Regions from separate parts of the Shewanella sp. BC20 genome, predicted to be linked through region 2. Evidence: predicted binding sites of a transcription regulator. Region 2 holds the regulator's gene; each other region holds the start of a gene.

Region 1 (3,179 bases), on a different contig from region 2:
TCATTCACAGCCCGAGCGAACCAGCGCTTGAGCGTGGCAGTGTCGAACTCTTCCTCAAGCATCAAGTGCGTACGGTTGAGGCCTCGGCCTTCTTGGGCTTAACACCGCAAATCGTCTATTACCGAGCCGCAGGCCTGAGCCGCGACGCCAACGGCGAGATTGTGATTGGCAACAAAGTGATTGCGAAAATCAGCCGTACCGAGGTGGCGACCAAGTTTATGGAGCCCGCCCCGGTTAAGATGCTGCAACAATTAGTGAACGAAGGGCTTATCAGCGAAGATCAAATGTTGATGGCACAATCTGTGCCTATGGCCGATGACATTACCGCCGAAGCTGACTCTGGCGGCCACACCGACAATCGCCCTCTGGTCACGTTATTGCCGACTATTTTGGCGCTCAAAGATACCATTCAAGCCAAGTACCAGTACAAAACACCGATCCGTGTGGGCGCAGGTGGTGGTATCGGCACGCCCGATGCGGCGCTGGCGACCTTCAATATGGGCGCGGCCTTTATTGTCACTGGCTCAATCAACCAAGCCTGTGTTGAGGCTGGGGCCAGCGAACATACCCGTAAATTACTCGCCACCACCGAAATGGCCGATGTGACTATGGCGCCCGCCGCCGATATGTTTGAAATGGGCGTTAAGTTACAAGTGGTTAAGCGCGGCACCCTATTCCCAATGCGCGCCAATAAACTCTACGAGATTTACACCCGCTACGACTCGATTGAGGCGATTCCAACAGAGGAACGACAAAAGCTGGAAGAGCAAGTGTTTCGCGCCTCATTAGATGATATTTGGGCAGGTACTGTAGCGCACTTTAATGAGCGCGATCCTAAACAAATTGAGCGTGCACTGGATAACCCAAAACGTAAAATGGCATTGATTTTCCGCTGGTATTTGGGTCTTTCAAGCCGCTGGTCAAACACGGGTGAAGTTGGCCGCGAAATGGATTACCAAATCTGGGCAGGCCCCGCCCTCGGCGCCTTTAATGCCTGGGCAAAAGGCAGTTATTTAGATGATTACCGCGAGCGCAATGCGGTCGATTTGGCCAAACATTTAATGCAGGGCGCCGCCTATCAAGCACGGATTAACCTGTTGTTATCCCAAGGGGTAAGTATTCCGGTCAACCTGCAACGCTGGAAACCACTGCAACGCTGCTAATTCGCTTTGCTAAACCTTATTGAGCGGGTTAAGTGAAAACTTAACCCGCTTTTTTTTTGGGTTAAATTGGGGGGTTAAATTTTGAGTTTCATTTTTAGCTCTATTACGGGTTCAGTTCCGCTCGGCATTGTCGCTTTCAATCAATCTAATAAACAATGCCAAAGCCGATTGGAGTTCTGTTTCCGCTCCGCATTGTCACTTCAGTGGCACGCCGTAAACCCATCCCTGGGGGCTCAACGGAAAAATCCCTTTTTCCGATGTCCACTGCCGTGACAATGCTCGCCTACAAACTATCAAATACATACGACCTGATTTTAAAATGGATTACAGAAACGAACTTTGATGGACGCGATTTTCCCTCGATTTCCCCACTGCAACTCTTACCGAATCGCAGGTAAAAATTGCCTATCTCGCTTATATCAGCCAATACTCCCGCCAATACAAAATTTAAAAATTACACTAATAATCAGTGGATTAACTAAAAACTTCAAAGTTGGCATTAAGCTCGCAATATCCCCTTTGTGAGTTTATTGCGGGATTGAGTGATAACAGGATGTAAGACGTAACCTTGCTTATCCAACTCACCCAGCAACTAGCTCACTCGACGTAAACATGCAGAGTGAAAGAAGACAGAAAAACCGAAATAAGACAAAGGAGGTGGCTATGTTAGGTTGGACCTTAATGTTTCTGGTTGTGGCCATTATCGCCGGACTGTTTGGATTTACGGGGATCGCTGGCGCCGCAGCGGGGATCGCAAAGATTATTTTCTTCCTATTTATTGTATTACTTGTGATTTCCCTGCTGGTCAACGCCCTTAAGGGCAAGGCACCACGCGCTTAAATTGGATAAAAGGAGAATCGATATGAAACCTATGACCATGATTACCACTGCATTTTTAGCCTTATTATTAACCTTTGGACTGTCAGCCTGTAGCGACAACCACGCCGAGGACGCAGGCGAAAAAATCGATGAAGCCATCACAGATACCGGCAATGCGATTGAAGATGCCTGTGAAGAACTGAAAGAAGGCGTTAAAGCGAAAGATACTCGCTGCTAGAACGGATGACGGAAAGTAGATAGTCCCGCAAACGAGTCTATCAGGGGAACCACAGTTCAATTGAGTACCACCGAACCACTTTATCGTGACAGCTATTGGTCACGATAAAGTGGGTTTCCCTGAGGCTCGCCGCTTATCGATGGAGGAGATGCCAATGCTGAGTAGGATCCACATTAAGTATTTCTACCTGTTCGGAGCGCTGTTATTTGGCTATTTCGCCGTAACGGGCCACTCCCCTATCCTCACCTTTATTTGGGCATGGAGCAGCCTTTCCCTCGCCCTTGTCGGCTCAGCCTATTGGTTTAATCTCGCCAGTATTTTTAGAAAACGTCAGGATGGATCCATCCCTTGGTATATCCGTTGGGGCTTTATTCCATTTTTATTAGGATGCCGACTCTATAATCTCTGGGCACGGCGCCGCGATAGCGTGCCTTCAATGCAAGCCATTGATAAATATCTATACTTGGGTAGCCGCTTAAGCGCTGCCGATTTACCTAAACTGAATCGTTATGGCATTACCGCCATTTTAGATGTCACCGCCGAATTCGACGGCCTCGATGTGTCCCTGTATGAGGATCATATTGACTATCTGAATATCCCTATTCTTGACCACAGTGTGCCGACTAGCGCCCAATTAAATCAGGCGATTAACTGGTTACACCGTCAAGTACGCGCCCAAAAGCGGGTATTAATCCACTGCGCGCTCGGACGCGGGCGCTCCGTAATGGTGCTGGCCGCTTATCTTGTGTGCCGCCGTCCCGAGCTCAGCTTCGCCGAGGTGCTGCAACAGATTAAAAGCATTCGTAAAACCGCAGGGTTAAATCGCTGGCAACTTAAAGCGCTGGAGCAGATGTACACTCAAGGGGAAATCAAACTGCATAAGCGAGCCTGGATTATCGCCAATCCCGTCTCTGGCGCGGGAAAATGGCAGAGCCATGGCGAACAAATTTGCACTGAAC
Region 2 (3,179 bases):
TCACCAGTTCCTTATCGACACTGCCAAGCAGGATTTGCCGTACTTGGTCGCTGAGTTCATAGATATTCAGATTTGAGGTATCTATGTAGTGATCCATCTGCTGTGACAGGGGCTCGAGCAATTTGCCTTCAAGTTTGATGGCTTCTTGCAGTGATACTCGGCTCTTAGATAAGGGATGTAAGCGCCGAGTCTCGCTGTAGCGCTTTAGCAGTACTTTATCGCTGGAATTTAAGAAGAAGCTGGTAAGTTCAGTGCCCTCTGGCAGGCTTGCGAGCTGTTTGACGAGTACCTTGTCTTGCTCCGGCAGGTTACGCACGTCAACGCTGATGGCGACGAGATCGTTACTGCCCTTGAGCTGTTCGAGTAAGCTGCCAATCAGCGGCAACGGAAGATTATCGACACAATAATAGCCGAGATCTTCAAGCACTCTTAGTGCGACCGATTTGCCTGAGCCTGAGCGCCCTGACACTATGACCAGTTTCATCCAGTGATTACCTGATAGAGTTCCGTTTCATCATGCGTCTTGCGCAATTGCTTCAATATTTGTTTGTCGCTGAGCTTTTCAGCCATGCAGGACAAAGTGCTTAAGTGCTGTTGACATTGGTCAGCAGGCACCAGCAGCGCAAATAAAATGTCGACAGGTTGTTTATCGATAGCATCAAAGGCTATCGGCTCCTCACATTTCACCAATATGGCTATGGGTTGTGTTATATCGGTTAATCGACCATGTGGAATGGCGATGCCGTTACCTATACCTGTGCTCCCCATCTTTTCGCGCGCCACTAGGCTTTCGAAGATCTCTTGAGATGAGAGGGTGGGGTACTGGGCAGCGGCTAAGTCGCTGATAAGTTCCAGTACCTTTTTCTTACTGCCCGGAGTGGCGCAGGTCGTGCATTCCGGCCGCAGTATGGTACGAAGTTCCATTGCTAGTGTTTTGTTAACTTCTCTTTGTGTTTAATAACCTGACGATCAAGCTTGTCGATCAGGACGTCTATGGCAGCATACATATCTGCATGCTCTGAAGTCGCGAAGACTTCACCACCGGTGAGGTTGATTCTCGCTTCGGCAATTTGTTGCATTTTCTCAACATTGAGCACAACGTGCACATTATTGATCTGTTCGAAATGACGTTCAAGTTTTGAAAACTTTTCCTCAACATAAGCCCGTAACGATTCAGTAATCTCGATATGGTGTCCACTCAGGTTTATTTGCATATAAACGTCCTCCGATTTCCACTTTAGGCTATAAACTTTTACGCTGATTGGAAGGGGGAATAAGCATCGCTTCTCGGTACTTCGCAATGGTTCTGCGCGCAACGTTAATTCCCTGTTCTGCCAGAAGCTGTGCCATCTTGCTGTCGCTTAATGGTTTTTTCTGGTTTTCCGCTGCAACCAGTTTCTTAATGAAGGCTCTGATTGCCGTGGATGAGCACTCACCGCCATCATCAGTCCCGACGTGGCTTGAGAAGAAATATTTTAGTTCAAAAAGTCCCTTTGGGGTATGCATGTATTTTTGTGTGGTCACCCGTGAAATGGTGGACTCATGCATCTCTACCGCCTCGGCGATATCGTTCAGGACCATAGGTTTCATGGCTTCTTCACCGTATTCGAAGAAACCCTGTTGATATTGCACTATGCAGTTTGCCACCTTGAGCAGTGTTTCGTTACGGCTTTCAAGGCTTTTGATAAACCACTTGGCTTCTTGCAGATGCCCGCGGATAAATTGGCTATCGGCTTGGCTTTTAGTGCTGCGCGCCATGGCTGCATATTGCTGATTAACATTGATTTTTGGCATGCAATCTGGATTTAACTCGACCACCCAGCGACCGTTTTTCTTCGACACCGATACATCGGGGATGACATATTCTTCATCAACAGGGGTGATGAGCAAACCTGGGCGAGGGTTTAAGGTTTGGATCAGCGCTATGCTGTCCCTTAACTCGTCCTCTTTAAGTTTGGTCTTACGCATCAACAACCTAAAGTCGCGGGTAGCGATCAGATCTAAATGATCTTTGATCAACATTCGGGCGTTTTCGAGGTGTGGGGTATCCGGCGAAAAATGGGAGAGTTGGATAAGCAGACATTCGCTTAAATCCCTTGCGGCGACACCAACGGGATCGAAGTGTTGAATTCGCTTGAGTACGGCTTCGACTTCATCCAGTTCTATCTCAGGATTGCCCATGGCTTCGAGGATATCTTCAGTACTTTGAGTGAGATAACCTTGATCGTCGATGGCATCAATAATCGCGGTGGCAATGGCTAAATCGGTTTCAGAGAAGGGCGTGAGGTTTTTCTGCCATTCTAAATGTTCGTACAGGCCTTCACTAGTTTCCCCTTGGAAGGGCATGTCATCTTCACGGCTGGCACCAGAACCTGAGTTTGGCGAGGCGGTAAAGACTTCATCCCAAGTGGTGTCCATGGGCAGTTCTTCGGGCAGGGATTCTTTGGTCAACGACTCGGCAATGTCCACGGTGGAATTGTCTTGTTCCTGTGGCTGGGCCGTCGTTTCGCTAAAGTCGGTATCGGCGATATCTTGCTTACGTTCGGTAGGCGCGTCGAATTGCTCCTCTTCCAGCTCGAGAAGAGGATTAGAGTCTAAGGCTTGCTGGATCTCTTGCTGCAGTTCCAATGACGACAATTGCAACAGACGAATGGCCTGTTGGAGTTGTGGCGTCATGGTTAACTGTTGACCCAGTTTGAGCTGGAGTGACGCTTTCATGTTACCGCTGATCCCTACGTTATTATTTTGAATTTAGGCCGCTTGTATCATATTGATGGCGCTTATAAGCCAAAATTCAAGGCTAATTGGCTCTGTTTAAGTAACTATAGCCTGAATTGTTCACCTAAGTACACAGCCCTAACTTGCTGATTGTCTAAGATCTCTGCGGGAGTTCCTTCGGCAATCAGGTTTCCGTGACTGACAATGTAGGCATGTTCACAGACGTCTAAGGTCTCGCGCACATTGTGGTCTGTGATCAGTACCCCAAGGCCTCGGCTCTTGAGTTGTTCGATGATTTTCTTGATATCGATAACCGAAATCGGGTCGACACCGGCGAAGGGTTCATCGAGCAGAATAAACTTAGGATTGGCCGCTAAAGCGCGGGCAATTTCGACACGGCGACGTTCACCGCCCGATAACGACATGCCTTGGCTATCGCGAATATGGGTGATATGGAACTC
Region 3 (3,179 bases), on a different contig from region 2:
TCTAATTGCTCGTCAGTCGCACCTAAGTTGTCGAACAGGTCGAATACTTGGTCGATAACCCAATCAGGGCGAGCACCAGGACGGTCAATCTTGTTGATAACAACGATTGGCTTTAAGCCTTGTGCGAACGCTTTCTTGGTTACGAAGCGAGTCTGTGGCATTGGACCGTCAACGGCGTCAACCAGCAGTAATACTGAGTCCACCATTGACAGTACGCGCTCAACCTCACCACCGAAGTCGGCGTGGCCTGGGGTGTCTACGATGTTAATGCGGTAGTCGTTCCACTTGATGGCAGTATTCTTTGCCAGAATCGTGATCCCACGTTCCTTTTCAAGATCGTTGGAGTCCATCACCCGCTCAGTAGCTTCTCCCCGGGTTGCAAGGGTTCCTGATTGCGACAGCAGCTTGTCAACCAGGGTCGTTTTGCCATGGTCAACGTGCGCAATAATGGCGATGTTACGTAAATTCTCTAGCACGGATAAACCTCTTACCATCAAACAAAAATAGGGATATTTCAATATTCGTTATAGCAATCTACGTTGAGTCGCCATAAAAAAGCGTGACATTCTACTCCAGAGCGGCCTCGCCGCACAGGATTATTTTTGAACACTTATAAAACAATTTTTTGAGCACTGTGCTCAAAAGGTACTCTCTTGCCCGAGTCAAATAGCCTAAATGCACCGTTAATGCGCAGGCGATTCACCAGTTTATCTTGTCATCAACCAAGCTAAGCAGCTGAATTCACTGTTTTTCACTCAGTAGTACTTTTGTCGCTCGGCCCAAAGCCGCCATAAGTATAGTCAATCCACGCCATCAAGCCGTGATGCGCCAGAGTGGGCCATAAAAATAAGCGCAGCAGGCATCAGTTAGCGGTTTCTGCGGATTCCTTTGGCCTCAGTTTCAACAAACTCTATTCCACATTGCGAACAACGCTCTTAATGATCTGATAATTAAGCACTATTCAATATAACCAGCCATAACCGCCCCGCGAAAAACAGCTTAGGTTGCCACAGTTTTGTGACATTATTGCGGGCGATTGAAATAGTGAGCTTGCACGGTTCTCTCGCCACACTAATGTGCTAAATTCGTTGTGCTTTGTTTGGTTTCGAATCTTGTCAAAAGCCAGAATTGAGATATTAATCCGGCTTGCCTCTGTGCTTAATGGGCCGACGAGTTCGGGATAAATAGGCGTTGCGAGATTGCACTCAAGTTGCTTGCACTAAAATGGTGTTGTGACGGTGCGCACCAAAATGGATTAATGCACCAAAATGCCACATGCAAACGCACCAATATAGTGCAACACGAAGTGAATTGTTGTGCACTAAAATATATAGCCTTTGATTATCAACACCTTAAATTGTTGGCATAGATATCGCTATATAGCTTGTAAGTTTGGCTCAAGCGCGACTTGAGTTAAAAGATTATAGAAGGGACATCCCTTTACCCTACCGGAGACTTGAGAATGTCAGTTGAATCAGTTTTAAAGCAACTTGAAGAATTAGAAGTTAAGTTTGTTGATTTACGTTTTACCGACACCAAAGGTAAAGAGCAGCACGTATCTATCCCTGCTCATCAGGTAGACGCTGATTTCTTCGAAGACGGCAAAATGTTTGACGGTTCGTCAATCGCTGGCTGGAAAGGCATTAACGAATCAGACATGGTGCTGATGCCAGACCCAACCACGTTTGTATTAGACCCATTCACCGAAGAAACCACTGCCCTGATCCGCTGTGACATTCTCGAGCCAGGCACTATGACTGGTTATGACCGCGACCCACGTTCTATCGCCAAAAAAGCGGAAGAATACTTACGCTCTACCGGTATCGCTGACACTGTATTAGTTGGACCAGAACCAGAATTCTTCCTGTTCGACGATGTACGTTTCGGTACTGACATGTCTGGTTGTTTCGTGAAAATCGACGCTAAAGAAGCGGCATGGAACTCTGGCACTAGCTACGAAGGTGGCAACACTGGTCACCGTCCATTCGTGAAAGGCGGTTACTTCCCAGTAGCTCCTGTTGACTCATCACAAGACTTACGTAGCGCTATGTGTTTAGTGCTCGAAGAAATGGGCCAAGTGGTTGAAGCTCACCACCACGAAGTGGCGACTGCGGGTCAAAACGAAATCGCAACTCGCTTCAACACTCTGACTAAGAAAGCGGACGAAATCCAAATTCTGAAGTACGTAGTACACAACATGGCTCACGCCTACGGTAAGACTGCGACTTTCATGCCTAAGCCAATCGTTGGCGACAACGGTAGCGGTATGCACGTTCACCAATCTCTGTCTAAAGACGGTGTGAACCTGTTCGCAGGCGACAAATACGCTGGTTTAAGTGAAACTGCACTGTACTACATCGGTGGTATCATCAAGCACGCTCGCGCGCTGAACGCTTTCACTAACCCAAGCACTAACTCTTACAAGCGTTTAGTACCACACTTCGAAGCGCCAGTGATGTTAGCTTACTCAGCACGTAACCGCAGCGCTTCAATCCGTATTCCTGTGGTACCAAGCCCTAAAGGCCGTCGTATCGAAACTCGCTTCCCAGATCCACATGCAAACCCATACTTAGGTTTCGCAGCACTGCTGATGGCGGGTATCGATGGTATCCAAAACAAGATCCATCCAGGCGAAGCTATGGATAAAGACTTGTACGATCTGCCAGCTGAAGAAGCGGCTGAAATCCCACAAGTAGCGACTTCATTAGAAAACGCGCTTGAAAACCTGCAAGCTGACCACGAGTTCTTAACTCGCGGCGGTGTATTCAGCGAAGATTTCATCCAGTCTTACATTGCACTGAAATCTGCAGAAGCTGAGCGTGTAAGCCGTACAACTCACCCATTAGAGTTCGAGATGTACTACAGCCTGTAATGGCTAACGGCATCGATTAGCTGCACAACATCTAACAGCCCCGACGGTCTTCTGTCGGGGCTTTTTTGTTTCTATCGCTCTGTGACTCCCAAGTATTCCCCTGCCTATTCAACACCTCTACACACATACACTCCGACCTCTTTGTTATCTGTCCATTTGTTGTTGCCTCGTGATTTTGGGTGCATAAAAAAGTAAAGGCTTTGTAAATTCAATTAAGAACGATTCTCGATTACAACTATAATAATGCGTCTTTTTTGGAGCCAAACACGGAATACTCTCCATTCATATTCAGTTAGCGCATTGAATT
Region 4 (3,179 bases), on a different contig from region 2:
TGGCAATATTCAACCGATACGCCGGGATTGAAAGATCTTAAACATCTTGAAAAGATAGCCACACGCACCCACAAAATATTAAAGCGTAATAAGTTAGTTGGCTAAACGCTATCCTGCATCGCCCTCACCGTATTTTCGTCTATATCTTGGCAACATGGTTTGATTTCCTAATAGCCCCCCCTGATGAATATAGAGGATGGAGGCATGTTGCTCGCGCTGTAAATAATCCTCTAACACAATAAAGCCTAAGGGATCGTAGAGTAATTCAAATTGCACACCGCTGGCACTGAGTCTTTGCCACATGGCATAAAACTCAGGATAGAGTTTCCCAAAATGGTATTTCTTCCCCACATTCAAAATCTGTGGATGTTCAGCAGAGTTGGGATTTAACTCATAAAACTGCTGCGTTAAATACTCATCGCCGCCGACAACGGCGCAGGTAAGCACGCGAATATTCAATTGCTGACGCACAAAATACTGATTTAAAAAGAGTGCCGTTGTTCCTGTACCTGCAGGTAAAAAAACCTTGAGATCGGAAATTTGCTGTGACTCGGCCCAAGCAGCTATTTCGGTGGCTAACTGACTGACGCCATATTGCGCATACTGACAGCGCCCGCCTTCGGGAATAAACAAAGCGTTAGGCTCAGCCGGCAAGACTTGCTGCTCAATAAAGTCATGGCAAGTCCAATTAGGCTCACGTTGGAGAAAAGGATTGGTTGCAATCAGGCTTGATAAATCAATGATACGCGTACCATTGGCGATGGCAGCGGCATAATTACCCGTCGGCAAGGTGCGGATATGGCTGGCAATATGATCCACATAAAAATCGCACTGCCAGCCCTTCAGCTTGGCGAGCGCTGACAGTGAATATAACGAGTTAGCCTGCGCGGAGCCATAACCAATCAGCTTAGTCACGTCAGCAAAATCATGGTCTAAAAAATAGGCAAACTTACGCGCTTTATTGCCACTAAACGCAGGATGCAATAAATCGTCTCGTTTGAGAAATATCTCGCGTCCGGCAAAGGAAAAAGACTCTACAGGACTGTCGGAGAGCAGGCTTTTGGCTAACATGGATACACTCGAAGGAAACAAGGCCGTTAGTGTACCGCGAGCTTGCCTACATCGTCCGTAATTATTAAGCATTTTCGCGAAAATCTAGCATTTTTTACAACGTCACACCGTCACCAAGATAAATATTTTACTGATAAATAAGGAAAAATATTTTGGCACAATTCTCGCTTACTCCATTTAAGTATCAATTAATGATTCTGTGTGTTGGCCAAGGTAATGCCAACACAGATTTAAAATGTGTTAAGGAGTATTCAATGTCACTTTTACGGTTAATTTTCAATATTGCTTGGTTTGTCCTTGGTGGATTTGTGATGGGACTCGCCTGGTGGCTCGCGGGGATTTTGTGTTTTATCAGTATTATCGGTATTCCCTTCGGCCGCGCCTGCTTTGTCATTGGCGAATTGACCTTTTGGCCCTTTGGACAAGAGCAAATGAATCGTCGTCACTTAACCGGACGTGAAGATTTAGGCACAGGTGCCTTTGGTATGGTGGGCAATATTATTTGGTTCTTGCTGTTTGGGATTTGGTTGGCCATAGGCCATTTGGCCCATGCCCTCGCCTGCTTTGTGACGATTATTGGTATCCCCTTCGGGATCCAACATATCAAGCTGGCGCTATTAAGCCTGACACCGATTGGGCAAACCATAGTAGCGAAAGCGTAATAACCACAGTAGCGGAAGCCTAATAATCATAGTTGCTAAAGCCTAAGTCGGATCACTCAGCACTACTCTGCATCACTGGGTAGTGCTGATGTATAGTTAGTCAGTGATTGCACTAATCTTGCTTCGTGATAGTCCCTTTCTTCATCGAGTAAATCAGTGTAATCAGCAAATGGCTCACTCACTTCCCCTTGTTCTAGACTTATCATTTCGAATAGATAATGCGCCAGTTTGGCTGGCGCATCTATGGTGATGTCATGACCACAATAGGCCAAGACAACTAAGTCGACGTTAAAATGTTGTGCTAATGCCCTGCTGGTTTGAATATTCACTAATGCATCACGATCACCCGATAAAATACTGACAGGAACAGGCAAAGACGCTGGGCTGCGATAACGAAACGCCGCCCACAACTGACGACACGCATTACTAAAATGCGGTGTCGACTCTTGGCGATATTGGCTCCAACGAGCAATCAAGGCGACATCGCGCCGATGGCGATAACTGGTTAAGCGCACAATCGTCGATTCGATAGGATTAAGCTGTCGACCGCGGCAACGTTTGAGCCAAGCACTCAGGGCATTCAATCCATTAAATCGCTGATACCACGGTGATAAGTTAGCCGCGCTACTATTCAGCACAAATACGTGTTTTATCTGCTCGGGGCGCTGCTTAGCCATTTCCATGGCGAGCATGCCGCCCATCGATAAGCCCAGCAGATAAAAGGCTTGTCCCGCTAAATGCTCATCCAATTGTTGCCATATCGAGCTGGCATATTCAGGGATAGTTAAAGGGCTGACTTGGTGAGTGAGGATCCCATTGCCAGGCAAGTCAGGGGTAAAAACGGTGCAGCCCCTTTGCCTTAATCTCTGATCAAAGCCATTCCAATGGCGTTGATCGCGCATTAAGCCCCTGAGTAATACCCACGTTGTCATCAAAAACGCTCCCGATACCAAAACTGCTGCGCACTCTGCGCCAGTTGTGTGAGATGTTCGGGCGTCAGTCCTTCTAACTCCCGTGCGTACGCCGCCTCCATCAAGAACTGCATCAGAACGGTGTGCCGGCGTAAAATCCTGTGGTGCCTGTGTGTTTTTTGCGGATTAAAGAAGCCCGCAAAATTGAATATTTGCCTTGGATTTTTCTTAATCCATGCCCATGAGCCCATCTCTAAGGTCAAAGGTAAGAATGGAATATTGGCTTGAGGATCCTGGGTATGATGCTGGCGGTACAAGTAATCCCAAATATCACCATGGGTGCGATAAAACTGGCTCTGGGGCGCAAGCCGATAATGGCCATGATGGGGATAGCTCGCTTCAAATAACTGCTTTAAGTGATAAATGAAGTGAGCATTTTCAAAGGATGCGCGCGTGTGGGCATAGGGAAACCAGATATGATCCGTCAAACCAAAGCCAGAATGCGCATCGAGTGAAATAAGACTGGTGCTTTGTC

The links. Region 2 encodes sigma-54, which starts transcription at its own class of promoters, with help from an activator protein. Its sites were predicted from a motif close to GTTGGCACGNNNNTNGNNT; they were not measured.
Region 1: the regulator sigma-54 is predicted to act here: its motif matches at 1,656-1,674, upstream of CBX96_RS00790 (DUF1328 domain-containing protein).
Region 3: the regulator sigma-54 is predicted to act here: its motif matches at 1,360-1,378, upstream of glnA (glutamate--ammonia ligase).
Region 4: the regulator sigma-54 is predicted to act here: its motif matches at 1,223-1,241, upstream of CBX96_RS03625 (YccF domain-containing protein).

What each region holds. Positions count from the first base shown of each region.
Region 1 covers NZ_NHRI01000001.1:183,648-186,826, forward strand. Annotated here, with positions in the region: gene pfaD (eicosapentaenoate synthase subunit PfaD) at 1-1,163, shown strand, start outside; gene CBX96_RS00790 (DUF1328 domain-containing protein) at 1,827-2,003, shown strand; gene CBX96_RS00795 (hypothetical protein) at 2,026-2,220, shown strand; gene CBX96_RS00800 (diacylglycerol kinase family protein) at 2,375-3,179, shown strand, end outside.
Region 2 covers NZ_NHRI01000015.1:74,024-77,202, reverse strand. Annotated here, with positions in the region: gene rapZ (RNase adapter RapZ) at 1-484, opposite strand, end outside; gene ptsN (PTS IIA-like nitrogen regulatory protein PtsN) at 481-924, opposite strand; gene hpf (ribosome hibernation promoting factor) at 927-1,214, opposite strand; gene CBX96_RS15595 (RNA polymerase factor sigma-54) at 1,243-2,718, opposite strand; gene lptB (LPS export ABC transporter ATP-binding protein) at 2,823-3,179, opposite strand, start outside.
Region 3 covers NZ_NHRI01000013.1:62,087-65,265, reverse strand. Annotated here, with positions in the region: gene typA (translational GTPase TypA) at 1-476, opposite strand, end outside; gene glnA (glutamate--ammonia ligase) at 1,463-2,872, shown strand.
Region 4 covers NZ_NHRI01000002.1:252,171-255,349, reverse strand. Annotated here, with positions in the region: gene CBX96_RS03635 (hypothetical protein) at 1-105, shown strand, start outside; gene CBX96_RS03630 (1-aminocyclopropane-1-carboxylate deaminase/D-cysteine desulfhydrase) at 109-1,056, opposite strand; gene CBX96_RS03625 (YccF domain-containing protein) at 1,326-1,733, shown strand; gene CBX96_RS03620 (alpha/beta fold hydrolase) at 1,796-2,665, opposite strand; gene CBX96_RS03615 (M14 family metallopeptidase) at 2,665-3,179, opposite strand, start outside.